Regions from separate parts of the Methylobacterium sp. Leaf106 genome, predicted to be linked through region 2. Evidence: predicted binding sites of a transcription regulator. Region 2 holds the regulator's gene; each other region holds the start of a gene.
The links. The regulator PhoB, encoded in region 2, activates phosphate uptake and scavenging genes when phosphate is short. The targets are predictions, from matches to a motif close to TGTCATNNANCTGTCAT.
Positions count from the first base shown of each region.

Region 1: the regulator PhoB is predicted to act here: its motif matches at 1,697-1,713, upstream of ASF34_RS20670 (CorA family divalent cation transporter).
Region 3: the regulator PhoB is predicted to act here: its motif matches at 991-1,007, upstream of ASF34_RS07765 (inorganic phosphate transporter).

Region 1 is NZ_LMNB01000035.1:87,629-91,023, forward strand. It holds gene ASF34_RS20665 (Orn/Lys/Arg decarboxylase N-terminal domain-containing protein) at 1-539, opposite strand, end outside; gene ASF34_RS20670 (CorA family divalent cation transporter) at 602-1,630, opposite strand; gene ASF34_RS20675 (hypothetical protein) at 1,792-2,139, opposite strand; gene ppk2 (polyphosphate kinase 2) at 2,471-3,395, shown strand, end outside.
Region 2 is NZ_LMNB01000012.1:623,284-637,241, forward strand. It holds gene recN (DNA repair protein RecN) at 42-1,715, shown strand; gene ASF34_RS10660 (hypothetical protein) at 1,868-2,023, shown strand; gene ASF34_RS10665 (hypothetical protein) at 2,063-2,296, opposite strand; gene pstS (phosphate ABC transporter substrate-binding protein PstS) at 2,604-3,638, shown strand; gene pstC (phosphate ABC transporter permease subunit PstC) at 3,780-4,754, shown strand; gene pstA (phosphate ABC transporter permease PstA) at 4,774-5,670, shown strand; gene pstB (phosphate ABC transporter ATP-binding protein PstB) at 5,717-6,535, shown strand; gene phoU (phosphate signaling complex protein PhoU) at 6,628-7,353, shown strand; gene phoB (phosphate regulon transcriptional regulator PhoB) at 7,444-8,145, shown strand; gene ASF34_RS10700 (calcium-binding protein) at 8,368-11,292, opposite strand; gene ASF34_RS10705 (hypothetical protein) at 11,652-11,897, opposite strand; gene ASF34_RS23090 (hypothetical protein) at 12,103-12,273, shown strand; gene ASF34_RS10715 (DUF3320 domain-containing protein) at 12,409-13,958, opposite strand, start outside.
Region 3 is NZ_LMNB01000010.1:21,188-24,582, reverse strand. It holds partial or broken gene ASF34_RS22140 (recombinase family protein) at 482-832, shown strand; gene ASF34_RS07765 (inorganic phosphate transporter) at 1,058-2,695, shown strand; gene ASF34_RS23745 (GCG_CRPN prefix-to-repeats domain-containing protein) at 3,170-3,395, opposite strand, start outside.

The DNA.
Region 1 (3,395 bases), on a different contig from region 2:
ACGAAGATGCGCCCGATGGGGGAGCGGTTGTAGAAGATGCCGCCGTTATGGCCGGGGCAGGTCCAGAGCTGGTTGCCCTGCTCTGCGTAATCGACCAGCGCGCCGAAGAAGGGCGTCTTCAGGGTCTCGGCATATTGCTTGACCCGGCTCACGAGGCCGCGGGCGATGTAGTCCGGGGTCTCTTCCGCGAGGAAGATGTAGCCGTCGATGAAGTCGAGCACTTCGACGGGGATGTCCTCCAGGCGCTTGCGCCGGACCATGATGACGATGGGCATTTCCAGCCCGCGCTTCCGCATCAGGTTGATGAGGGCGGCGGCCTTGCCGTCGAGTCCGCGCTTGCCCCAATCCACCACCATGCAGCCGATGGCGGCATCGGTCTGGACCGCGATGGCCGCGTCCTCCACGCGGCGGGCGCGGACGACCTCGAAGCCGAGCTTTTCCACCGAGCCTATGATCTGCTGGACGCGCACGCCCTCGAGATCGTCCGGGTCGAAGTTCGGCGCGCACATGAGCACGGTGAAGCGGCGAAAGAAGTCCATGCGGGGGAAGGCTCCGGTGGTCGGATGAATCGAGGGGGGTGTGGGCGCGTTCGCGTTCCGGATCAACCAGGCCGGCCGGCGAGACTGAGCCGGCGGATGACGAGGTAGACGGCGAGCGCCGCGAGCGCGCCGATTCCCAGCGCGAGCAGTGACCCATTGTCGGATTCCGAAAAGAACAGGCCCTTGGTGTTCATGCCGAACACGCCCGTCACCAGGGTGGGCGGCAGGAACAGGGCCGTGAGGATCGACAGGGTGAAGAGCTGGCGGTTGGTGAGGGCGGTGGTGCGGGCGGCGATCTCGTCCTGCAGCAGGCGGCTACGTTCGGACAGGACATGCATGTCGCGGTGGAGGGAATCGAGGCGTTGGACCACCCGCGCGGCCATGGCGCCCACCGCTTCGGGCAATTGATCTCCCTCCGTGCCGGCTTCGTCCTCGAGCCGGTGGAACACCGCCCGCAACCCGGCAAGCTGCCGGTGGGAGCGCACGGATTGGCGGCGGATCGGTCCCAGGGGCCTCGGATCGTCCGCCTTGGCCTCGTCGAGCATGTCGTCCTCGATGGCGTCGAGGGAGGAGGACAGGCGCTCGGCCGTGGCGGTCAGCGCCTCGACGGTGCTTCCGACGAAGCGCTCGAGCAGCTTGGCCGGGCCGGGGACGATGGCGCCGGACAGGACCGCGTCGCGGGCGGCCACCGCGCAGGCCGTGGCGTGGCGGCGGCCGCTGACGAGGAAGCGCGGGCCGAGGATGCAATGGAGACGGCCGTTCGGCTCCTCGCTCGACGAACCGTCGAAGGCGCGTTCCCGGTCGGCGATGACGAAACCGGCATGGGGGCCGTCCACGACGACGCGCTGATGCTCGTCGCGGGCGAAGGTCGCAGCGGCGAGCCGGGCCGGGCCGAGGCGTCCTTCGAGGATGAGCGCCTCGGTCCGCGCATCGACGAGGTCGACATGGAGCCAAACGAAGCCGTGATCCGGGTCGTCCAGCGAGGGAATTCCGTCCCCCGGTCCGACCTGGCGTCCCCGTCCCTCCGCGTCGAAGGTGAGGGCGAAGATCAGCCCCGGGAGGGGGGATTCCTCGATGAGAAGGTGCTGCATGGTGCGGTCGCGGCGATCATGGCCAGCAAAATGCCGGCTCACTATCGCGCTGGATCGCAACGCTGGGCGACACTGTGATGACGGAGGGACACCTCCGCCGATCGATGCTCGGCCTGCGGGTCATGCGATCCGCAAGAGGGGGCGACGACGATTGGCTATCCTCAGCGGGTCACGACGCCCTTGTCGGCTTCCTTGACGCTGCCGTCGGCTTCCTTGCGGTTCAGGCCCTTGTCCGCTTCCTTGCGAAGCACCTCAGCGAAGGCGGTGGCCTGATGTCCGACGAGAACCTTCATGTCGGCCGGAGCGACGGTCCAGATGACGGCACCGATGAACACCGTCGCGGCCATGCCATAGGCGAAGGTTTCCATGATGCCGAGCCAGCCAAGCAACAACGGGATGCTGCTCACGATCAATCCGATGAAGGAACTTCCGGTCAGAAAATAAACGGAGAAGAAGGTGATGACAGCCAGGCATATGGGCTTGACGAAACGGACGATAAAGCGTTCCATTGCATTTTATCTCCTATTGCAGAGTTATTTCAAGAACTTTTCTAAGTTGCGATCAGTTGTTTGTTACGTATCGACAATGGGATGCGCCTTATAATTCGGTCTATTTCGTTTTCTGACCGCTCAAGTATCTACAAAAATCGTATCGATTAAATAAACGCCGCATACCAGAAGCTGAGGGAGAGTCCAGCGATTCTCGGGCTTTCGGCGTCGGATGCTGAATTCTACGAATCGAATAAGGAATGTGGTGCCGTTGCCGACGGGGGTCGCCATACTGTCATGCAGCTGTGATTCAAGCGTTCGGATGATTCCCATTCATCAGGAAGGCAATATCATGGACGGCACGCGCGCCGGGACTCGTCCTTTCGATATCGAGGCTATTCGCCGAGAGATGGCGGACGATTTCGATGAAGAGCTCGAGATGGAGCTCGAAGACGAGCGCCTCGAGCAACTCGTTAGCGAAATCGATGCCAGGCCTCGTCTGCCCACCATGGACCGGAAGATCTATTTCCGGGAGCTATTCCGACTGCAACACGAGCTGGTTCGTCTTCAGGATTGGGTGCAGGCCCAGAAACTACGCGTGGTTGTGATCTTCGAGGGGCGGGATTCGGCCGGCAAGGGCGGCGCGATCAAGCGCATCACCCAGCGTCTCAATCCCCGCGTCTGTCGCGTGGCTGCGCTCCCGGCTCCTAACGAGCGCGAGCGTACGCAATGGTACTTCCAGCGCTACGTGGCGCATCTGCCGGCGGGCGGCGAGATCGTGCTGTTCGACCGCTCCTGGTACAATCGGGCCGGCGTCGAGCGCGTGATGGGCTTCTGCACCCCGGACCAGTACGAGGAATTCTTCCAGTCCGCGCCGGAATTCGAGCGCATGCTGGTGCGGTCCGGCATCATCGTGCTGAAATACTGGTTCTCGATCACCGACGAGGAGCAGGAGCTGCGCTTCAACATGCGCATCCACGATCCCCTGAAGCAGTGGAAGCTCTCGCCGATGGACGTCGAGTCCCGCCGCCGCTGGGAGGATTACACCAAGGCGAAGGAAGTGATGCTCGCCCGCACGCATATTCCCGAGGCGCCCTGGTGGGTGGTCGAGGCCGTGGACAAGAAGAAGGCCCGCCTTAACTGCATCAGCCATCTCCTCACCCAAATCCCCTATGGCGACGTGGAGCACCCGCCGGTGCATCTGCCCGAGCGCATGCGCCACGAGGATTATGCCCGCCAGCCGGTGCCGCAGGAGATGTTCGTCCCCGCCCTGTTCT
Region 2 (13,958 bases):
TAAGACGTGGCCACCGTATCCAACGAGGCCCACCCCGCGGCATGCTGAGCCAGCTCGCGATCCGCGACATCGTTCTCATCGATAAGCTCGCCCTGAACTTCCGCGAAGGCCTCAGCGTCCTGACCGGGGAGACGGGTGCGGGCAAATCGATCCTGCTCGACGCCTTCGCCCTGGCCCTGGGCGGGCGCGGCGATGGCGGCCTCGTGCGCCATGGCGAAGGGCAGGGCGGCGTCACCGCCGTGTTCGACGTGCCCCTCGACCATCCCGCCCGCCGCCTCGCGGCCGAGGCCGATCTCGATACCGAGGGTGACCTGATCCTGCGCCGGGTGCAGATGGCCGACGGCCGCACCCGCGCCTTCGTCAACGACCAGGCCGTGGGCGTGCAGGTGCTGCGGGCCATCGGCGCCACCCTGGTGGAGATCCACGGCCAGCACGACGACCGGGCGCTGGCCGATCCCGGCACCCACCGCGCCATCCTCGATGCCTTCGGCGGCTTGCAGGCTCCCCTGGCGGCGGTGGGCGAGGCGGCCAAGCGCGTGCGCGCCGCCCGCTCGGCTCTCGCCGAGCACCGCGCCAGGGTGGAGGCCGCCCGCAAGGAGGTCGATTTCCTGCGCCATGCCGCGTCGGAGCTGGAGACGCTCGATCCCCAGGCCGGGGAGGAAACCTCGCTGGCCGAGCGCCGCATGGTCATGCAGCAGAGCGAGAAGGTGGCCCGCGAGCTCTCCGAGGCCATCGAGGCGGCGGGCGGCCCGAATTCGGCCGTGTCCCATCTGTCCTCGGCCATGCGCAAGCTTGAGCGGCGGGCGAGCCAGATCCCGGCCCTGGTGGAGCCCTGCATCGCCGCCCTCGACGCCGCGCTGTCCGCCCTCGACGAGGCCCATTCGGTCCTCGACACGGCCCTGCGCGAATCCGAGTTCGATCCGCGCGAGCTGGAGCAGGTGGAAGAGCGGCTCTTCGCGCTCCGCGCTGCCTCCCGCAAGTATCAGGTGCCGGTGGACGACCTCGCCGCCCTGCGCCAGCGCTACGAGGCGGACGTGGCCGCCATCAATGCCGGCGAGGAGGCCCTCGGCGGTCTGGAGGCGACGCTCGCCCAGGCGGAGGCGGCCTATGCCAAGGCCGCGACCAAGCTCGGCGAGGGCCGCCGCAAGGCCGCCAAGGCCCTCGACCTCGCGGTGAAGGCCGAGTTGCCGCCTCTCAAGCTGGAGCGCGCCCGCTTCATCACCGAGATCGTCACCGACCCCGAATCGCGCGACCCGGCGGGCTACGAGCGCGTCGAGTTCTGGGCGCAGACCAACCCCGGAACGCGGCCCGGCCCGATGATGAAGGTGGCGTCGGGCGGCGAGCTCTCCCGCTTCATGCTCGCCCTCAAGGTGGTGCTGGCCGACAAGGGCTCGGCCCCGACCCTGATCTTCGACGAGATCGATACCGGCGTCGGCGGCGCCGTGGCCGATGCCATCGGCGCCCGCCTCGCCCGTCTCGCGGCCGGCGTCCAGGTCGTGGCCGTGACCCATGCGCCCCAGGTCGCCGCGCGGGCCGAGACGCATTTCCTCATCGCCAAGGACCCGGTGAAGGGCCGCGACCGGGTCGCCACCCGCGTCTCGGCCCTGGAAGCGCCCGCCCGCCGGGAGGAGATCGCCCGCATGCTGGCCGGCGCCACCGTGACCGACGAGGCCCGAGCGGCGGCCGCACGCCTGCTTCAATCTACGGATGCCTGACGCGCGATCTTAACCTTCGGTTAACCATCTTGCGCGATGGTATGGGTACGACGCAGAGAATCTTATGGAAACGCGTCGGCACATCGGGAGTTCGCGTGATGGATCTGGGAGACGGTGAGACCGATCCCCGGCCTGTGAACGAGTCGGACGGCATGCCGATTCTGACGAGTCCGACCCGCCACCATCTCGGCGGCACCCTCCGGGCGATCTACGAAGACACGTTCGATACGCAGCCGATTCCGGACAGCCAGATCGACCTCCTGCTGCGCCTCCGGCACAAGGAACGCGACCGCCGCCGCGTGGGCTGAGACGGTCACGGTTCCTTCACCCCGGCCGGCCCGTCGCCGCTACCAGCGGCGAGCCCCCGGCATGCGCTGGTATTCGGCGCCACGGATCAGCGTCATCACCGCGTCGAGCTCCGCCAGCAGGGCGCGCTCGTCCTCGGCGGCTTTCGCGACCTCGTCCGGATCGGTCCCGAACTGTCGTCGCTGCTCGGCACGGGTGAGCTCGAGCTCCAGATCCTCCCTGCGCGCATGCAGGGCGAGGAAATCGGCATCGCCATCACCCCCGGTGGGTGTCACACTCGATTCGTTCTCCAAGGTGCTGACCTTCCAGGACGGCTGGCGAGACGGGCTGCTCCGTCATCGCCATCGCCGAATCGTATAACGCACGAGGCCGCAAAACCGTGCCGCCTCGTCCGGGCATCGGTCCACACCCCGCTTTCTCCCTGTCCCACACCGCTCATGCGGTCAACGGGTAGCCCCTGTCATCGATCTGTCATGGCTCCGTCATAGAGCCAGCATGATCGGGCGGGTAACGGTGCGCTGCAGCAGGATCGCTCTTGCAGCGCGGCACCTACAGCGCCCGGACAGATTACGGAGAGCCACCGTGAAACCCTTCCATTTCGCCCTCGCCATCGGGCTCGCCACCGCGCAGTTCGGCGCCGTCGCTCAGGCCGCCGACATCACCGGTGCCGGCGCGACCTTCCCCTTCCCGGTCTATTCGAAATGGGCGGAAGCCTACCGCAAGGAGACCGGCACGGGCCTCAACTACCAGTCCATCGGCTCGGGCGGCGGCATCAAGCAGATCCAGGCCAAGACCGTCGATTTCGGCGCCACCGACGCGCCGCTCAAGGGCCCGGCCCTGGAGAAGGACGGTCTCGTCCAGTTCCCCACCGTCATGGGCGGCGTCGTCACCGTGGTGAACATCGCCGGTGTCGAGCCGGGCAAGCTCAAGCTCACCGGTGAGCTCATCGCCGACATCTACGCCAACAAGATCACCAAGTGGAGCGATGCCAAGATCGCCGCGGTGAACCAGGGGCTGAAGCTCCCCGACTCGCCGATCACCCCGGTCTACCGTTCGGACGCGTCCGGCACGACCAGCATCTTCACCACCTATCTCAGCGCGGTCTCCGAGAGCTGGAAGAAGGAATTCGGTGCGGCCACCACGGTCAGCTGGCCCGCCGGCCAGGGCGGCAAGGGCAACGAGGGCGTCACCGCCACCGTCAAGCAGGTGCCGAACTCCATCGGCTACGTGGAATCGGCCTACGCCAAGCAGAACAAGCTCAGCTACGCGCTGATCCAGAACAAGGCCGGCAAGTTCCCGGCTCCCGACGACAAGGCGTTCCAGGCCGCCGCCGCCTCCGCCGACTGGAAGGCCGCCCCGGGCTTCGGCATCTCCCTCGTCAACCAGGCCGGTGACGATGCCTGGCCGATCACGGCGGCCACCTTCATCCTCGTCTACAAGGACCCGGCCGATCCGGCCAAGTCCGCCGACGTGCTGAAGTTCTTCGACTGGGCCTACAAGAACGGCGACAAGCTCGCCACCGACCTCGACTACGTGCCGCTGCCGGACAACGTCGTCTCCCTCGTCCACACCGAGTGGAAAGAGATCAAGGGCAAGGACGGCAAGCCCGTCTTCTAAGGCAGCCTTCCAGCTGAACTCCGAAAACCGCGCAGGCCCGGCAAAAACGCCGGGCCTGCGCCACGAGTGGACGCGGTGTTCCACCTCGCCACTCGCTACCTCGCACTATACGAGCCCTCAAGGTGAAGAAGCAGACGTCGGATGGCCGCCTTGACTGAACAGATTTCGCTGGCCCGCACGGGCTCCCCCGCTCGCAAGAAGCCGGGCGGCCTCGGCGACCAGCTCTTCCGCGCCGCCTCCTACGCGTCGGCGCTGCTGGTCCTCCTCTTCCTCGCGGGCATCCTGGCCTCCATCGCCTATGGCGGCTGGCCGGCCTTCAGGGAGTTCGGCTTCGGCTTCGTCACCTCCAGCGCCTGGAACATCGGCCAGGAGCAGTACGGCGCCCTCGTGGCCATCGTCGGCACCCTGGTCTCGGCCCTTCTCGCCCTCGTCATCGGCGTGCCGATCTCCATCGGCATCGCCGTCTACCTGACCCAGCTCTGCCCCGGCTGGGCGAGGAAGCCCGTCTCGATGACGATCGAGCTTCTCGCCTCGGTCCCGAGCATCATCTACGGCATGTGGGGCCTGTTCATCTTCGCCCCGCTCTTCGCCCATTACGTGCAGATGCCGGTGTCGAGCCTCGTCGAGGGGCTGCCCATCGTCGGCACGCTGTTCTACGCGCGGGTTCCCTCCGGCGTCGGCATCCTCACGGCGGGCATCATCCTCGCCATCATGATCGTGCCCTTCGTCGCCTCGATCACCCGCGACATGCTCGACCAGATCCCCACCGTGCTGCGCGAGAGCGCCTACGGCATCGGCTGCACCACCTGGGAGGTGGTCCGCCACGTGCTCGTGCCGCAGGCGTCCGTGTCGATCATCGGCGCGGTGATGCTCGGCCTCGGCCGCGCGCTCGGCGAGACCATGGCGGTGACCTTCGTCATCGGCAACGCCAACCGCCTGTCCGGCTCGATCTTCGATCCCGGCTCCACCATCGCCTCGCGCATCGCCAACGAGTTCAACGAGGCCGACGGCCTGCAGCTCAACTCGCTGATGGCGCTGGGCTGCATCCTCTTCGTCATCACCTTCGTCGTCCTGATCGTCGCACGCCTGCTCGTCCGGCGCGTGAAGGTCGCCTGAGCCCTCTGGAGCCCGAACCATGGACGCCGTGAACACCCTCACCACCAACGCAGCGCCGCCGCTCAAGGCCAGCCGCGTCCGGTCGAGCCGCCGCGTGGCGGACAAGCTGCTCATCGTCGGAAGCACCGTGGCGACGCTTATCGGCATCGTCGTGCTGGGCTCGATCCTCCTCATGCTCATCGTCGAGGGCGTGAAGGGCTTCTCGCCGCTGCTCTTCAGCGAACCGACCCCCGGCCCCGGATCGGAAGGCGGCGGCATCGCCAACGCCATCCTCGGCAGCGTGGTCCTGACCTTCATCGGCATCGTCATCGCGACGCCGGTGGGCGTCATGGCCGGCACCTATCTTGCCGAGTACGGCCGCAACTCGAAGCTCGCCGACGTGATCCGCTTCCTCAACGACATCCTGCTCTCGGCGCCCTCGATCCTGATCGGCCTGTTCGTCTACACCCTGATGGTGCGGCCGATGGGGACCTATTCGGGATGGGCCGGCGGCGTGGCGCTGGCCATCATCGCCACCCCGGTGATCGTGCGCACCACCGAGGACATGCTGCGCCTCGTGCCCTCGACGCTCCGCGAGGCCGGCGCGGCTTTGGGCGCACCGCCCTCCATCGTCATCAAGAGCATCACCTGGCGCGGTGCCAGCGCCGGCATCGTCACCGGCATCATCCTGGCGCTCGCCCGCATCGCCGGCGAGACCGCGCCGCTGCTCTTCACCGCGCTCAACAACAACAGCTGGTTCTCGCCCAACCTCATGGGCGGCATCCCGAACCTTCCGGTGATGATCTACCAGTTCGCCCTCTCGCCCTACTCGAACTGGCAGCAGCTCGCCTGGGCCGGCGCCCTCCTCATCACCGCCACGATCCTCGCCCTCTCGATCGTGGCCCGCTTCGTCATCAAGAGCGAGCGGGCGCGCTGACCCCGCGCCCCCGTCCCATCCAGCCCTCGACAAGGACACGCACCCGATGAACGCCGCTCCCGCGATCACGCAAGCTCAGCTGACCGGCCGTCACAAGGCCGACGAGCAGGCCCCCGTGCGCATCGCCGTGAAGGACCTGAACTTCTATTACGGCTCGTTCCACGGCCTGAAGTCGGTCAACCTCAACTTCCACGACCGCCAGGTCACCGCGCTGATCGGCCCGTCCGGCTGCGGGAAGTCGACCCTCCTGCGCACCTTCAACCGGATCTACAGCCTCTACCCCGAGCAGCGCGCCGAGGGGCAGATCCTCCTCGACGGCCAGAACGTCCTCGACGCCAAGGTCGATCTCAACGAGCTGCGCTCGCGCATCGGCATGGTGTTCCAGAAGCCGACGCCGTTCCCCATGTCGATCTACGACAACGTCGCCTTCGGCCTGCGCCTCTACGAGAAGCTGCCCAAGGCCGATCTCGACGTCCGCGTCGAGGAATCCCTGCGCAAGGCCGCCCTCTGGGACGAGGTTAAGGACAAGCTCAAGCAGTCCGGCATGGGCCTTTCCGGCGGCCAGCAGCAGCGCCTCTGCATCGCCCGCACCGTGGCCCAGCGTCCCGAGGTGATCCTGTTCGACGAGCCGACCTCGGCCCTCGACCCGATCTCCACGGGCCGCATCGAGGAACTGATCGAGCAGCTGCGCTCCGAGTTCACGATCGTCATCGTCACGCACAACATGCAGCAGGCGGCACGCATCTCGCAGTTCACGGCGTTCATGTATCTCGGCGAGCTTGTGGAGTTCGGCCCCACCACGCGGATCTTCATGAACCCCGAGAAGCGCCAGACCCAGGACTACATCACCGGCCGCTTCGGCTGAGCCCGCCGGGGCCGCGTTCCGCGGCACCGGACCCGATCCCGATCCTACGCGATGCAGGCCGCCCGAGGCGGCCTCGGTCGAGGAGTGCGAGCATGCCCAACCACATCGTCAGTTCCTACGATACGGAACTGGAAAACCTGCGCCGCTCGATTTCCGAGATGGGCGGGATCGCCGAGAAGATGATGACCGATTCCGGCAACGCCCTGGTGCGCCGGGACGTGCCCCTGGCCCAGGCGGTGATCGGCGCCGACAAGCGCCTCGACGCCCTCCAGCACGAGATCGAGGAGCGGGCGATCCTGCTCATCGCCAAGCGTCAGCCCCTCGCCATCGACCTGCGCGAGACGGTCTCGGCCATCCGCGTCTCGAACGATCTCGAGCGGATCGGCGACCTCTCCAAGAACGTCGCCAAGCGCGTGGTGGCCATCGCCGAGCAGATCCAGCCGCAGAAGATCGTCATCGCCGTCCAGCACATGGGCGACCTGGTGCAGGAGCAGCTGAAGGACGTCCTCGACGCCTATGCGAGCCAGGACGTGAAGGCCGCCCTCGACGTCTGGGAGCGTGACGACGCCATCGACGCACTCTACAACTCGCTCTTCCGCGAATTGCTGACCTACATGATGGAAGACCCGCGCAACATCTCGTTCTGCACGCACCTGCTGTTCTGCGCCAAGAACATCGAGCGGATCGGCGACCACACCACCAACATCGCCGAGACGATCCACTACCTCGTCACCGGCACGAACGAACTGGCCGAACAGGATCGCCCGAAGAACGACGCATCGAACTACGCCACCGTGTCGTTGCCCGCCAGCGCCTGACCGTCCCTCCGGTCGGGCCATTCCGGCACGATCGTCGCGCGGCCGTCCCGTGCGTGACGGGACGGCCGCCCTCACCCTGAAAACACCCGCATGAGTACGCGCATCCTGATCGTCGAGGACGAGGAGGCCCTCACCCTTCTCCTCCGCTACAACCTCGAGGCGGAGGGCTTCGTCGTCGACACCGCCGCCCGCGGCGACGAAGCCGATCTGCGCCTTCAGGAGCAGGTTCCCGACCTCGTCCTCCTCGACTGGATGATGCCCGGTCTCTCCGGCATCGAGTTGTGCCGCCGCATCCGCGCCCGGCGCGAGACCGAGCGGCTGCCGGTCATCATGCTGACGGCGCGCGGCGAGGAGGGCGACCGCATCCGCGGCCTCGGCACCGGCGCCGACGATTACATCGTCAAGCCGTTCTCGGTGCCGGAACTGCTCGCCCGGGTCCGCGCGCTCCTGCGCCGGGCCAAGCCGAGCCACGTGGCGGACCTGCTCATCGCCGGCAATATCGAACTCGACCGCGTCAGCCACCGCATCCGCCGCCAGGGCCGCGAGATCCATCTCGGCCCCACCGAGTTCAAGCTCCTCGAGTTCCTGATGCAGAGCCCCGGCCGGGTGTTCTCGCGCGAGCAGCTCCTCGACGGGGTCTGGGGCCACGACGTCTATATCGACGAACGCACGGTGGACGTGCATGTGGGCCGCCTGCGCAAGGCCATCAACCGCCCGCGCCAGAGCGACCCGATCCGTACCGTGCGCGGCTCCGGCTATTCCTTCGACGAGATGTTCTCGACGGACGAGTGAGAGCGGGTCCGGCTTCGCGCCGCTCCGCCTGGAACGAGCGCCCGGATCTCGACGACGGGAGGTCGCCGCGGCTGCGGGCTGCCACCGGGCAACGAGGCCGGGAGTTCGACCCCGGAACTCTTTACGGGCCGCTTCGGCATGATCTCGGGGGCACCATGGGGCCTGAACGTCCGAGCAGCCCTGGCCGAATGAGTCTCATTCGGCCAGGGCGTGTCGGGACGCTTACGCCAGCAGGAAATCGAGGTGCGTCAGCGTCGCCTTATCGTGGTTGTCGATGATGGCGAACTGGACCACCTTGGCCGTGGTGCCGCTGCCATCGGCGTCGTAGGACAGGGCACCGGTGTCGCGATTGTAGAGAATGCGGTCGTCCGCATCGATCTTCGCGCCGGTCACACCCAGGTCCTTGAACGCCGCCGCGAGGTCATCGGCCGAGAGCGCCGCGAAGATGCTCTTCGAGAGCTGGATCGTGTCGATCCCGGCCGAGAAATCGGTGATGTGGTCGATATTGGTCGCGCCGAGCTTCGTGCTGAACACGAAGGTATCCTCGCCCGCCAGACCCGTCAGCGTATCCGCCCCGAGGCCACCGTCGAGATGGTTGGCGCCGGCATTGCCCTTGAGCACGTTGAGGAGCGTGTTGCCGGTGGCGTTGAGGTTGCCGGTGCCAGTCAGCGTCAGGTTCTCCACGTGGGAACCCCCTAGCGAGAAGGACACCGACGCCTTGACGAGGTCGATGCCGGTGCCGTCGCTCCCCTCCACGGCTTTGTCGCGAATGTTGTCGACGATGTAGGTGTCGGAGCCGGCACCGCCGATCATCGTGTCCGCGCCCGTCTTACCGTCGAGGACGTTGACGCCGGCATTGCCCCTGAGGACGTTGTCGAGCGAGTTGCCGGTGGCGCTGAGATTCTCGGTGCCGGTCAGCGTCAGGTGTTCCACGTAGGAACCCCCGAGCGAGAAGGACACGGATGCCTTGACGAGGTCGGTGTCACCGCCGCCGCTCACTTCGACGGCTTTGTCGCCGATATTGTCGACGATGTAGGTGTCCGATCCCGCGCCGCCGGCCATGATGTCGGCGCCGGCCTTGCCGTCGAGGAGGTTGGCGGCGGCATTGCCGGTGAGAGTGTTGGCGAGAGCGTTGCCGGTGCCGTTGAGTGCAGCCGTGCCGACTAGCGTGAGGTTTTCGACGTTGGCCGCCAAGGTCAAGCTGATGGACGAGCGGACGGCGTCGATGCCGCGATCGGCCGCCTCGACGACAACGTCGCCGGCATTGTCGACGACATAGGTATCATTCCCCGCATACCCGGTCATCGTGTCGGCGCCGCCCTTGCCATCGAGGAGGTTGGCGCCGTTGTTGCCGACAAGCGCCTGAGCGAACTCGTTGCCGGTGAGGTTCATCGCGCCCGTGCCCGTCGCTTTCGCCGTGGCCAGGGTCTCGATCGCCTGTCCGGCGGCGAGGACGTAGCTGACGCTCGTCTTGACGGTGTCCTGCCCGGCATCCTTCGCTTCGAAGACGCGATCGCCGGATTGATCGACGACGTAGGTGTCGTTGCCGGCCTCGCCGTACATCCGGTCCGCACCGAGATGACCGTCGATGTCGTCGTTGCCGGCGCCGCCGTGGATCGTGTTGCTCATGACGTTGCCCGTGAGACGGTCGTTGAACCTGCTGCCTTCGAGGTTCTCGATGCTCAGGAGGCGATCCTTTTCCGCCCGGATCGTCGTTATGACGGGAGGGGGGGTGACGATGCCTCCGGGGCCCTCGCCGGGGTAAGGGTCCGGTTGGAACACGGTCACCTTTTCGGGGACGATCTCCTGCCAGCCCTGCAAATCGAGGGAGACGGTCACGCCAACGGTCGCCGACTTGTAGCTCGCCGTGTCGCTGCCGGCGCCGCCATCGAGACGGTCGTTGCCCGCACCACCGTCGAGCACATCGTTGCCGGTGCCGCCGAGCATGATGTCGTCGCCACCCTTGCCGTAGAGGGTATCGTGGCCGTCACCATTGGCGCCGAAGACCGTATAATCGATGTTGCCACCGCCGCCCTTGAGCGTGTCGTTGCCATCACCCCCGATAAGCGTATCGTTGCCGGCGTAACCTTCCAGCGTGTTGGGCGCCTTGTCATATGTCGGGTGATCGATCTCGATCGTCCTCCCGATCGAGTCGGCGACATCGAACTTGTGCTGGCCGCTCGTCAGCTGTCGCAGGGTATCGACGGCCTTTTCAAGGTTTGTGACCCCTTTTTGTGGGTAAAAATACTCATTCAGCCAGCTGTTTTCCTTATCGTTGAATTGTTGTTCCAATCCGCGGCTCGTAAAAAGACTTTTTATAACGTCGTAATTTGTTATATCGCGGTCATAATAGTGTCCGGGGGCGCCTGGGATTGGTACCGCGGGCGTCAAGGCAGTGTCCATGAGTTTATGGTCCGCCGATCCTTGCGCACCAATCACAATTTCCTGCTGGTATGTTCGAAGGCCGCCCGCCTCACCGTTATCGTACCAAACATCGAGGAGAACATTGCCATTGATTAAATAGACTTTGGCACCGATTTTGTCCTGATCGGAATGTTTTGCAAATTCTAAAACTTCATTCTTATACGAGGCGACTGTTTCATGCAGTGCATTGATTCCCGCATTCAGTGTCTCCTTGAAGTCACCCGATGTCGCGCCGTCTTCGATCTCGCGAATGACGTTGATCCGAGCGGCGAGCGCAGACAGGAGGGCTGGCATGACGAGCCCGGCGTCGGCACCCGGCTTCCCGGCGAACTCGATCGCCATGGAGAGCGCATCGGTCGATTTATCGATCGCCAGGGATCGATAATCAGCGTGCTTTGGATCGGAGGGGCTCGTATTCATGTATTGGTCGAGATGTGATTTCGACGCCTGAGCAAGCGACGAAATCTCCATCTTATTATCGTAATTGATACCTTCACCGAGCTGATTGATTTCCGCGAGGATTTCATCGCCTTGCCGAGAAAGCAAATCGAGCTTCTGATCCATTCCTTCAAGAAATGCCTGCGTCGGATCCTCTTCTTCGCCAAAGACCGCCTTTAACTCGCTTGGAATTTCGAGGCCGGGAATCATGCCAATCAGATTGACGGCTGTATTAGCGATTGTCAGAACATCGCCGAAATAGCCAAGCGTCTTTCCGTTGCCCATTGTAAGTTTCCCCTCGGTAAAAAATTCTAAGGGCAATTGACCATTTTTCGACCTTCCGCATAGGGGCGGACGCTATCCAGGTGACCGAAACCCTTGGCGCAGCGTCTCATCGCGTCGCGTGTCGCTACGATGTTGCTGTTTAGTCTGTCCCCGCGCCGGCGAGATGCACGAGCGTCGGCTTTGAAAACTTCCGCAATCGGATGTCTCAGGATTCTCGCGTCGGAGGCGAAACGTCGGCTTCGGGCCGAAACGTCAGGGTCCCCTCGCCACCCGGCTCTGACCCTCAGGTCGGGACCATCCGTCGGCTTCCCACGGCTGGAGGGTGCGGGGGAGGGCGGAGACTTCCCGTCGACGCCGGCTCAGCGGTCGAAGCGTCGCATCGAACGGCTGTCCCGCTCGGCGTTGCGCCGGGTCCTGTCATCCGCTCTGGCCCGGTCGCGCTGGACCGTCTCCATACGCCGGAGCGTCTCCGTCTGCTCGCGGTGCGCCCGCGACAGGTCGCTCACCGCGTTCATCGCACGCACCCGGTTCGCATCCTGTGCTCGTGCGTCGAAGGACCATGCCGCGAGCAGAAGGGCGAGGACGGCTGAGGTGGGGCGGGGCATCGGGCCGGGACCTTCGGGCAGGAGAAGGGTGGATCGGGCGTGCTGCCCGACATGCATCATAGTGCGTTAAATGCAGGGCTTCGCAGGATAGTGTGCATTCCATGCGCGGGCTGCATGAGTGGTATTTGGCGTTTGGTATACCAGCAAGGCGGGGAGGCTGTCATACATGCTGCAACGCAAACGCATCGCCCCGAGGAACACCGATATGACCGCTCTCATTCTCACCGCCGTCGCCGTCGCCGCTGCCGCCAACATCTCCCTGGTGGCCTTCGTCGCCGATCGCCTGACCCCCACGACCAGCACCTCCACCGTCACGGCCGGTGAGCTCGTCCTCGTGAACGACAACGCTCCCGAAGCCCTGAAGCTCGCAGCCTGATCCACGTCGCACGGCTTCACAATCACCGCCATCGGCCCCGCCTTACCAGGCGGGGCTTTTGTCTGTCGCGTACCGCCATAAACCCCGGCGCATGGCGGTCGAAACGGGGGTCGCGTGGCGGTCGATCCGCCTGTCTCATCCGACGGGTTTCGGGGCCGATGCTTCGCTCTCCCGCGCCAGCGAGGCGGCCTCGGCGAACCGGGCGCGGACCGCCTCGCTCATCCGGCCGAGGCCCAGCTGCGCGGCCATCCGCCCCTCGACGCCGGGTGCCGGATCGAGGTCGCGGGCGAGGCCTGCGAGCTCCTGGAGCGGGATGTCGGCGGGGGCTCGCCCCTCTCCTTCAGCCGGCCGGAACCTCACCGGCCCGGCAGGGGCGGCCTCCGGCCAGAGCACGATGCGGTCGCCCTCGCCGGTATGGGGGCAGCGGGGATCGACGGCCCCCAGGGCGCGCTGGCGCAGGCGGGCCGTGATCCGGGCAAAGCCATGGGCGCGCAGGAGGCGCTCGGCGAGAACGTCAGCGAAAACAGGACCTTCGCGCGCGACCACCACGGCCGCCATCGCCGCCAGCGTGGCCTCGTAACCCACCTCGTGGAACCGCGCGGCATCGGGAGAGAAGCCCGACAGGTCGGCGGGTTCATAGAGGCCGGGGGGCTCCACCTGCGGGATATCGGGGGCGGCCGGCGCGATCACGACCGGCTCCGGCTTCGCCCTGTCGGCGTCGAGATCGGCCCGCAACGCCGTGTCGAGCCGGTCGAGGGCGCCTTGCGGATCGTTCCACCAATCGGTGCTCCAGACCCGGTGGATGCGCCATACGAGGTCGGTGAGCACCCATTCGCGCAGACGGTCACGGTCGCGCGCGGTCGCCGCCCGGTGATAGGTCGCCCCGTCGCATTCGACGCCCGCGAGGTAGCGCCCCGGAGCGTCGGGATGGACGATGCCGAGGTCGATCCGAAAGGCGGAAACGCCCACTTGCGGCACGATTCTCCACCCCCGCGCGGCCAAGGCCGCCATCACCGCGCCCTCGAACGGCGATTCGATGTCGCCCCCCGTCGGCGCGGCCGCCGTTTCGAGGGCGCGGGCGCCGTGTTCGGCGAAGGCGAGGAAGTGCTTGAAATCACGCACGCCACGGGCGCTGCCACGGCCGAGATCCACCTGGTCGGCCCGCATCGACGCGAAGACAACGAGCTCCCGCCGGGCCCGGGTGATCGCCACGTTGAGGCGTCGGTGACCGCCCTCGCGGTTGAGCGAACTGATCTGTCCGGTGATCCGGCCCGTGGCATCCGGCCCTGCCGCCACCGAGAACAGGATCACGTCGCGCTCGTCGCCCTGCACGGTCTCGAGGTTCTTCACGAAGACCGGTTCTTTCCAGATCCGCCCGTCGAAGAACCGCTCCAGCTCCGGCCTTCCCCGCCTCTCGGCATCGAGCAGGTTCTCGATCAGGCGCTGCTGCTCGCCATTGAAGGTGACGATGCCCAGCGAGCGCTCCTCCGCCGCGAAGGCGGGGTCCGAGATGCGGGCGACCACCTCCGCCACCAGGGCGCGCGCTTCCGGCCGGTTCACCCGCGCCCCGCCGCGCTCGTAGAGCCCATCGGCCACGTGCTGGAGCCGCACCGCCCGGTCCTCGGTGACGGGGGAGGGGAAGGTGACGAGCCCGCCGCGATAATAGTGGCGGTTGGAGAAGGCGA
Region 3 (3,395 bases), on a different contig from region 2:
GTAAGATTTCAATCCTAGTTGGAGTGACAACCTCAGAATCTATGAAATCGTTTATGACTAAAAATAGAAAAATTTGACCTTCAGATAGATGATAGTCAATTCAATCATCTGTTATGCCGCCTGCGGGTATAGGTCGGTTGTCCCATACAACAATAAGTCTGCCGCGATTTAAGGCCGAAAAGTGCTTGATGAGTTCATCTTTAAGGATTCACCTGTATGAGAGTAAGATATGAAAACTCGTCGCGCGTTGTTAATGTGGCTTCACATATTAGGGCTTCTTCATTTCAGCAAAACTGTCGCCCAGTGAAACGAACTTATTGAGGTGGCTTGCGAAAATTAAAAGGGGATCACGGCTCGTTGTCACATTAGGGTGCACCCTGGCGTCACGTAACACAGCTGGCGCCGGTCATCGTAACATCTGGGGTCAAGCCGGCTATTTGTCACAACTTAGCCTCGGACCTAAAGCTTGAGGTTACACACTATGGCCCGCATCGGTTACGCCCGCGTCAGCACCCTCGATTAGAATTATGAAGGGCAGGTTGCCCGGTTGAAGGCCGAAGGCTGCGGGGTCATCCGTTCGGAGAAGATCTCGGGCGGCAGCCGCGACGGCCGGGTCGAGTTGGCGACGGTGCTTGAGTTCCTGCGGCGGTTCATCAAGGAGCGCCAGCGCGAGGGCATCGAGCGCGCGACGGGCAGCGGTGTGTATGCCGGCTGCAAGCGCCGCGTCGACCGCTGCCGGATCATGACGTTGTCGAAGGCCGGCAATGGAGCAGCAGCGACCGCTGTGGCCTTGGGCCGCTCCCGCATGCAGGTTTATCGGGTGCTTCGCGAATCCTCACGGTCCGGCTGGAGCAGGCCATGCCGGTTGCCTGGTCGGGCTTCATGCGAATGTCACCTGGCCTATCGCCAGTCCAGGCTCGGGAGGAATGCCGGCTCGCTACGTTCGAGGTCTCTGCCGTAATCCGTTGAGGGAGGAGAATTTCGAATACGTGTCACAGGACTGTTATGAGCGCGACCTACTGGCAGGATTACTGATCCCTAGGGTCCTGAGGCCATCATGTCCGACGCCGTTGCTGCTCCGACTGGCTTGCCGAAGGGCGCCATTGCGCCCGCCGCAGGGCCAAAGCTCGATCACGGCATTCATCCGGGCGGGGTCATCGCGTTCCTGCTCGTCCTGGTCGCGGGATTGGCCTACGCGCTCTACAGCCTCGTGACCGACATGAACGCGGTGGGCCAGTCGCCCCTCGCCATCGGTGCCTTCGTGCTGCTCGGCCTGGCTCTGCTCATCGCCCTGGCCTTCGAGTTCGTGAATGGGTTCCACGACACCGCCAATGCGGTCGCCACCGTGATCTACACCCACTCGATGCCGCCGCTCGTCGCGGTCATCTGGTCCGGCGCTTTCAACTTCCTCGGTGTGATGCTGTCCTCCGGCGCGGTCGCCTATGCCATCGTCACCCTGTTGCCGGTGGAGCTGATCCTGCAGGTCGGGTCATCGGCCGGTTACGCCATGATCTTCGCGCTGCTCATCGCCGCGATTCTCTGGAACCTCGGCACCTGGGCTTTCGGCCTGCCGAACTCGTCGTCCCACGCACTGATCGGATCGGTCATCGGCGTCGGCCTCGCCAACCAGCTGATGGCCCCCGAGGGACAGGCCACCTCGGGCGTCGACTGGGCGCAGGCCCTCGGCGTGTTCAAGGCGCTGCTGTTCAGCCCCGTCATCGGGTTCATCGCCGCCGCCCTGCTGCTGCTGGCCCTCAAGTTCACGGTGCGCCGGAAGGACCTCTACGAGGCCCCCAAGGGCGAAACCCCGCCGCCTTTGTGGATCCGCAGCCTGCTGATCCTGACCTGCACCCTCGTGTCGTTCTTCCATGGCGGCAATGACGGCCAGAAGGGCATGGGCCTGATCATGCTCATTCTCATCGGCGCGGCCCCCACCGCCTACGCCCTCAACCGCACGATGTCGGACGACACCACCCCGGCCTTCATCCAGACCTCCCAGAACGCCAGCACGGTGTTCGCGAGCCATGCCGGGAACGGGCCGAAGCCCGATGCCGCCGAGGCCCGCAAGCAGGTGTCGGAAGCCCTGAAGACCAAGGACCTGAACCGGCCTGCCGTGTACGGGGCGCTCGCTGCGCTCTCGACCGACATCGCCGACAACGTGAAGGGCTACGGCGCCATCAAGCAGGTGCCGGCGGCGGCGACATCGAACCTGCGCAACGACATGTATCTCGCCGCCGACGCGATCCGGCTCCTGCCGAAGAACGGCGCGACATTCTCGGAGGCCGAGACCGGCACCCTGAAGGCCTATACCGGCCTCCTCAACGACGGGACCCGCTACATTCCGACCTGGGTCAAGGTCTGCGTCGCCTTGGCCCTCGGCCTCGGCACCATGGTCGGCTGGAAGCGCATCGTCGTCACCGTAGGCGAGAAGATCGGCAAGACCCATCTCACCTACGCCCAGGGTGCGTCCGCCGAGATGGTCGCCGCCGGCACCATCGGCCTCGCCGAGCTTTACGGTCTGCCGGTCTCGACCACCCACATCCTGTCGAGCGGCGTCGCCGGCACCATGGCGGCCAACGGCTCGGGCCTGCAGATGTCCACCGTCCGCAACATGGCATTGGCCTGGGTCCTGACGCTGCCCGCCGCCATCACCCTGGCGGGCGTCCTCTTCTTCATCCTGCGACACGTGTTCTGAGATGACGGATGCGACGCGGGTGACCGCCTCAGCTTCATGACTACGATGTGGGCCGAATGGCCTGCGGGACCGTCCTCAACATTCCCTGTGAGGAAAAACTCTCACCAGGAGTTGCATGATCGCGTCGATGCCGCTGGTTCGGCCTTGGGCTGCTCCCGCTTGCAGGTGTTTCGGGTGCTACGAGAAGCCCGAAGGAGCGACTGTGAGGCTAGAGCGCTCTCCGCCGAAGTGGATGCCGGTTCGGCGAAAAAGAGCGCGGCACAACAAAGGCCTGGAGATGTGCCCCGACCCAACGTGGTCGGGCGCAGCTCTAGGCCGATTTCCTGAACGGCTGATAAGCGGTCGTTGAGCTGCCCGATACGTGCGGGTATGCCATTGGCAACAGCTCGTCGCAGACCTCCGCCCGGTGCGGGAACCGGGCGGAGGTCTGTCAGCGTCGCGGTGCGCGGTCGGGATGCGACCGGACCGTCGGCGTCAGGGACGGCAGCGACCACCCGGACCGCGATAGAGACGGGGCGGGCAACCGCCCGGTGCGCCTGTCATGGCCCGCCGCACAGCGCCGCTCCGCCCTCGATTCAGGCGGCAGCCCCCGAACGGATTGCGATGGGCGCCGAAGCCGCAACCGCCGCGGACCTGCACAATCGGGGCGTCGAGAGCGATGCCGCCGGCCGGCGCGGGCAGGGCTTGAGCCCCGCCTGCC